Regions from separate parts of the Kurthia sp. FSL E2-0154 genome, predicted to be linked through region 1. Evidence: a T-box and tRNA genes for the amino acid it is inferred to sense, from the RefSeq annotation. Region 1 holds a T-box; the other holds one or more tRNA genes.
What was found. The T-box of region 1 lies ahead of thrS (threonine--tRNA ligase). A T-box ahead of a tRNA ligase gene usually reads a tRNA of that ligase, here a tRNA-Thr.
Positions count from the first base shown of each region.

Region 2: it encodes a tRNA-Thr, which carries the amino acid that the T-box ahead of thrS (threonine--tRNA ligase) is inferred to sense. The anticodon was not compared.

Region 1 is NZ_JBBOPO010000001.1:1,577,196-1,580,612, forward strand. Features, by position in the region: gene thrS (threonine--tRNA ligase) at 1-1,926, opposite strand, end outside; T-box leader at 2,007-2,236, opposite strand; gene dnaI (primosomal protein DnaI) at 2,305-3,246, opposite strand; gene MHB75_RS07775 (DnaD domain protein) at 3,261-3,417, opposite strand, start outside.
Region 2 is NZ_JBBOPO010000001.1:2,420,175-2,423,591, reverse strand. Features, by position in the region: gene MHB75_RS12040 (IS4 family transposase) at 1-501, shown strand, start outside; tRNA gene MHB75_RS12035 (tRNA-Asn) at 1,238-1,314, shown strand; tRNA gene MHB75_RS12030 (tRNA-Thr) at 1,336-1,408, shown strand; tRNA gene MHB75_RS12025 (tRNA-Glu) at 1,505-1,579, shown strand; tRNA gene MHB75_RS12020 (tRNA-Val) at 1,590-1,665, shown strand; tRNA gene MHB75_RS12015 (tRNA-Tyr) at 1,678-1,761, shown strand; tRNA gene MHB75_RS12010 (tRNA-Gln) at 1,788-1,862, shown strand; tRNA gene MHB75_RS12005 (tRNA-Lys) at 1,879-1,951, shown strand; gene rocF (arginase) at 2,151-3,053, shown strand; gene sigW (RNA polymerase sigma factor SigW) at 3,170-3,417, shown strand, end outside.

The DNA.
Region 1 (3,417 bases):
TGTAATCTCTTTTGTAATTGCATCCACAAACTCGTCTAAAGAAACTGTTTCTGAATCTTTTGAGCCGTAACGACGAACATTTACTGCATTTGATTCAACTTCTTTATCCCCTAATACAAGCATGTACGGAATTTTTTGCATTTGTGCTTCACGGATCTTGTAACCTAATTTTTCATCACGGTAATCCATTTCTACACGTGCACCTGCAGCGATTAAACGTTCTTCAACTTGTTTTGCATAGTCAAAGTGCGCATCGTTTGATACAGGAATAATTTGAACTTGAACAGGTGCTAACCAAGTCGGGAATGCGCCTTTGTATTCTTCAATTAAGAAGGCTACAAAGCGTTCCATTGTTGATACAACACCGCGGTGAATAACGACTGGACGGTGTTGTTTACCATCTTCACCTACATAGTTTAAGTCGAAGCGTTCTGGTAATAAGAAGTCTAATTGTACTGTTGACAATGTTTCTTGTTTACCAATCGCTGTTTTTACTTGAACGTCTAGTTTTGGACCGTAGAATGCGGCTTCGCCTTCTGCTTCATAGTAATCTAATCCTAGATCGTCCATCGCTTCTTTTAACATACTTTGTGCTTTTTCCCACATTTCATCGTCATCGAAGTATTTCTCTGTATCTGCTGGATCACGATATGATAAACGGAATTCATAGTCTTCTAAGTTGAAGTCTTTATAAACCGCTTGGATTAACTCTACTACTTTTTTGAATTCATCTTTAATTTGATCTGGACGAACAAATAAATGCGCATCATTTAAAGTCATACCACGTACACGTTGTAATCCTGATACTGCTCCTGACATTTCATAACGATGCATTGTACCAAGTTCTGCGATACGAAGTGGTAGGTCACGGTATGAACGCATTGCTGATTTGTACACCATCATGTGGTGAGGACAGTTCATTGGACGAAGTACGAATGTTTCGTGATCTACTTCCATTGGTGGGAACATATCTTCTTGGTAATGATCCCAGTGTCCTGAAGTTTCATATAATGATTTTGAACCTAAAACAGGTGTATATACGTGTTTGTAGCCTAATGCTAACTCTTTATCTACAATATAACGTTCAATTGTGCGACGTACTGTTGCACCGTTCGGTAACCATAATGGTAAACCTTGACCTACTAATTGGCTTGAAGTAAAGATGTCTAATTCCTTACCAATTTTACGGTGGTCACGTTCTTTTGCTTCTTCTAACATTTGAAGATGATGTTTTAAATCTTCTTTTGTGAAGAATGCAGTTCCGTAAATACGTTGTAGCATTTTGTTATCTGAATTCCCTCTCCAATATGCACCTGCAATTGATAGAAGTTTGAATTCTTTAATTTTATTTGTTGATGGTACGTGTACACCGCGGCAAAGGTCGAAGAATTCGCCTTGTTCGTAGATTGACACTTGCTCATCTGCTGGAATTGCTTCAAGTAATTCTAATTTGTATTCGTCCTCAATTTCTTCAAAACGACGTTGTGCTTCTGCACGAGATACATCATGGCGTACAACTTCTAAGTTTTCAGCGATGATTTTTTTCATCTCTTTTTCGATTTTCGGGAAATCTTCAGAAGTGATTGGTTCTTTTGAATCGATATCATAGTAGAAACCACCTTCGATTACAGGACCAATACCTAATTTTACATCTGGGAATAGACGTTTTACTGCTTGTGCTAATAAATGGGCAGTTGAGTGACGTAACACTTCTAATGCTTCATCATCTGAAGGTGTAATAATTGCGATTGTGCCATCTTCATTTAAAGGTGTTTTTGTATCAACTAACTCCCCATTGAATTTACCAACGATTGCTTTTTTACGTAATCCTGGGCTAATTGCCGCTGCTACTGCATCTGTTGTAATTCCTTTTTCGTACTCTTTTACAGACCCATCTGGGAATGTTAATTGAATCATTTCTGACATATCCATTCTCTCCTTTTTATTATTTCGAAAGCTACGGGCCACAAACGGGAGATTTTTTGCATACAAAAAAGCATCCTCCCTAAAGGGACGATGCTTGCGCTCGTGGTTCCACCCTTCTTCCTTCCATGCAGAAAAAACTGCAAAGACGAAGCTCTCGATCGGCTAACGGGCCGCTACCGTCGACAATTACTATTCGTTCACTGTCGCTGCTCCAAGGTGGTAAATCATTAGCCGTCACTAGAATACTCGCACCATTGTATTCCTCTCTGAAAGTCGCACTAATCATTGTTGTCCTTATCTGTGCATTTACATATTAATGTAACCTATTATAAAACTTCAGAATCGAACTCGCAACTATTTTTTAGAATTCAAGCACTTCTATGTTAAATCGCGTAAATTTAAGCCTTCCACTTGAATTGGTTCTGTAATTGCTTTGATTCGTTCCATAATTCGCTTCGCTTTAATCGGGTCCTGTCCACCACGTGCAGTCTGAGTAAAGAATACTTCAAGACCACTATAATCAAGATTCGATGTAATAAATGTCGGCAATTGTTCTGCCATACGATAATGCAGAATAGACCCTAAAATTTCATCTCGCGTCCATTCTGATAACTGTTCAGCGCCTAAATCATCAAGCATTAACACAGGTGCTTTTTTCACAAAATCAAACTTTTCTTCTAATTGTGGTGTCCCAATTGCATTTTTTAATTCACGTAAAAATTCAGGTACATAGACAACGACAGATTGAATTTGCAAAGCTGCTAATTCATTCGCAATCGCTCCAATTAAGAAGGACTTCCCGACACCAAAATCACCATATAAATAAAATCCTTTACGTGGTAATTCTCCCGTCTGCTTCACTTGGTCAACAAAGTTTTGCGCTGCCTGCAATAAATTTTCACGATCTTCACTATAGACGCGTACATCTGATAATGTCGCTCGTAACACATCTTTTGGCATGTGCATACTCGCAATCATCTTCTCCGTATGACGGCGTTCATCTTCAATACGTTTTTGCTGACAAGGTGTATATTCTAAATCAATTAAACCACGTGTTAGCGATAATTTTGGTGTAAAGCCATTGATTGTATTCACACACTGCTGTACAGAAGGACACTTTGAACAATCTTGTTGTTGATTTTTAAATTCATACAACTTGCCTAATCCACGTTCTAAAACAGAGCGTGTAATCGCACCTTCATTCTCTTTGAAAAACTTTTGAATGACGGGGTCTTTTAAAAGTTCTTCTTGAATCGACTGTAGACGTTCTTGAAATTTGGCATCCATTTGTTTTTGTAATTCATTTTGAATCGGTTTCAACGTACAACACCTCCTCAGGATTTCTTCTTCATACGATATTGACGTTCTAACTCTTCAAGTGATGCCTGACTTTTTGGCTTCTCTGATGAATTAATCCATGCTGGTAATTCTTTTTTCTCAGGATTCCCGTAAGTCGTACGGCTATATTTTTGAGCGCGTGACTTTCGATAA
Region 2 (3,417 bases), 840 kb from region 1:
ACAGACGACGGTTATTTCTTCGTCTCTCGCTTGCGAAAAAACGCTGTCCTCCGTGTCATCGAGCCATTTAAACTGCCGACCGATTCAACTGTACTTTCGGATGAAATGATGTTGATTGGCACAACGCAAAATCGTGCAGAAAATGTCTTTCGTCTCATCAAAGTGCTTGATTCAAAAGGAAACGAGCTGCATCTGATTACGAATCGATTTGATTTAAGTGCAGATGAAATCGCTGAATTGTACAAATCACGCTGGGCAATCGAGCTATTTTTCAAATGGCTGAAGCAACACTTGAACATCAAGAAGTTTTACGCACAAAGCGAACAAGGTGTGCATAATCAGGTGTACATCGCGATGATCGTGTATTGTCTACATGTGCTGGCGCAGTTAAACACGAACAGTTCAAAAACGTACTTGAAAATCAGTCGTTTATTGAGAGCATCCCCTTGGAAATCGGCTCATCTATGGATTCGTAAAATCACAGGAAAAGCCGTTCCATAAGGTTTAAGCCACTATTGTTGCACGCGTCACAGGTTATAGTAAAAAAATGGATGATTACTACCTCTGTTCCAGTGTCTTCGTTTTTCATCTGAAACAGAAAAATAAAATAACGGAATATTTCGTTAAAATTTATGCGACGCTAGTGGGGGAAACCTTGAAAAGATTTAAGGAGGATTGCCAAAGAACACGACATCCTGTCGTAAAGGCAATCCGCATCGCATCCAGCGACGCGCCTGTGAGAGTAGGACGTTGCTATGCAAGCTAAGGTAATCACTCGTCTGAGTGGTTACTTTTTTATGTTCCAAAAAGGGGGAAACCTTGAAAAGATTTAAGGAGGATTGCCAAAGAACACGACATCCTGATCGCCAAAAAACGCGACGTCCTGTCGCAAAGGCGATCCATCTACAAGGAAAAGAGATTATTGTAACTAGAAAGTTAGAATCTACAGTAGATCCTTTCAAGCTCATATAGTCTTTTATAGTAATATATAGAATGATGTTATTTTAAGCTATATAATACGTTTTAAAACACGTTATAAACTATTGTGAGATAAAAAACCTCTTTAGATATGTAAACGTAAAATAAAACGTCATAATGGCTTCAAAATACTTAGATAAACGAATGAAATCAGAAAATAAAAAGTTTAAAAATTTATTTAAAAAGCTATTGCATTTACTTTATATTTTGTTATAATAATAATTGTGTTAGAGATAGCACAACAAAATAATAGTGTTGTTCCGTTGTAGCTCAGTTGGTAGTAGCATCTGACTGTTAATCAGAGGGTCGCAGGTTCGAGTCCTGCCAACGGAGCCATTTTTTATGTTTAAAAGCTATGCTTCCATAGCTCAGCAGGTAGAGTGCTTCCATGGTAAGGAAGAGGTCACCGGTTCGAGCCCGGTTGGAAGCTTACGAAAACTTAGAAATTATTTTCGAAAAACACTTGCAATAACATCATAAAGATGATATTATAATTCTTGTCTTGTTAAGAAAGACTTAAATTTATGGCCCCTTGGTCAAGCGGTTAAGACACCGCCCTTTCACGGCGGTAACACGGGTTCGAATCCCGTAGGGGTCACCATTCATATTTCGGAGGATTAGCTCAGCTGGGAGAGCACCTGCCTTACAAGCAGGGGGTCGGCGGTTCGATCCCGTCATCCTCCACCATATTTTTTTGTCGGAGGGGTAGCGAAGTGGCTAAACGCGGCGGACTGTAAATCCGCTCCTTCGGGTTCGGCAGTTCGAATCTGCCCCCCTCCACCATTTAATTTAAATATCATTTCCATTGTTGGGGTATAGCCAAGCGGTAAGGCAACGGATTTTGATTCCGTCATGCCCTGGTTCGAATCCAGGTACCCCAGCCATTTTTGTTTTTATAATGAGTCATTAGCTCAGTTGGTAGAGCATCTGACTTTTAATCAGAGGGTCGCAGGTTCGAATCCTGCATGACTCATCCATTATGATTGCAGCCATCTCACGTTGTTGAGATGGTTTTTTTTTACGAAAAAATGAAAAAACAAGGATAGGGTTTTCATTTAGAAAATCTATTCTTTAAATAGCTATTTTTGAATAATTATGCGAATTCATGTGCAGTTGAACCATTTGCATAAACATGTTTACAATAGAAACAACTAACAAAGGGGGTTGTTTTAATGGAAACATTAAATATTTCAATGATTGGTGTGCCAATCGATTTTGGTCAAATGCGTAGAGGTGTAGATATGGGACCGAGTGCTATTCGTTATGCAGGTGCTGTAGAGCGTTTAGAGGCATTAGGACATGAAGTTGTAGATGAAGGGGATATCTACGTGCCAAACGCAGCCAAACTAGAAGTACATCCGAAATTGCGTAATTTAGGCGCAGTTGTAGAAGCATGTACAAAATTAGCAGAACAAGTTGCGACAGCAGTTGAACATAAAAAATTTCCACTTGTATTAGGTGGTGATCATAGTATTGCGATTGGAACATTAGCAGGTCTTGCGCAGCATTATAAAAATCTAGGTGTGATTTGGTATGATGCACATGCGGATATGAATACTGCTGAAACATCACCATCAGGAAATATTCATGGTATGCCGCTTGCAGTAGCAATGGGACTAGGACATGAAAAGCTAACGCATATTGGTGGGGAGCAGCCGAAGATTGATCCGAAAAATTTAGTAATTATTGGTGCACGATCGGTAGATGAAGGAGAGCGCGAACTAATTAAAGAAAAAGGCATTAAAGTATATTCAATGCATGAGATTGATCGTTTAGGAATGGCAGCTGTTATGGAAGATGCACTTGCTTACCTACGTTCTCGTGAAATTGATGGTTTGCATTTATCTTTAGATTTAGATGGTTTAGACCCGATGTATACGCCAGGTGTAGGGACACCAGTACCAGGAGGTATTACATATCGTGAGAGTCACTTAGCGATGGAGATGTTACAAGAGTCGAACCTGTTAACATCAGCTGAGTTTGTAGAAGTGAATCCTGTTTTAGATACGAAGAATGCAACAGCAAATGTAGCTGTAGGCTTAATGGGTTCGCTATTAGGTGAGTCACTGGTATAGTTTGAAAAGTCATAACCCCCTTCTTCATGTTACAATAATATACGTACTCGATTTTTGAAACTATATGATGGAATAAAACGTATATCAAGTACAGTTTAGTTGGAAGGAACATCACAATGGACACGTTAATACACAAACGAATAAAGCAGGTGCTGAAGGGCGATCAAAATGCGTATTCTGACATTGTGAACTCTTACCAGCAGAGTCTTTATCACGTATGCTATCGTATTGTTGGGAATCAACAAGAAGCTGAAGATATCGCACAGGAAGCATTTGTGCGCGCATATATAAACTTGCATACATTTGATCCGAAGCGAAAATTTTCAACATGGTTGTTTCGTATTGCGACGAATCTCTGTATTGA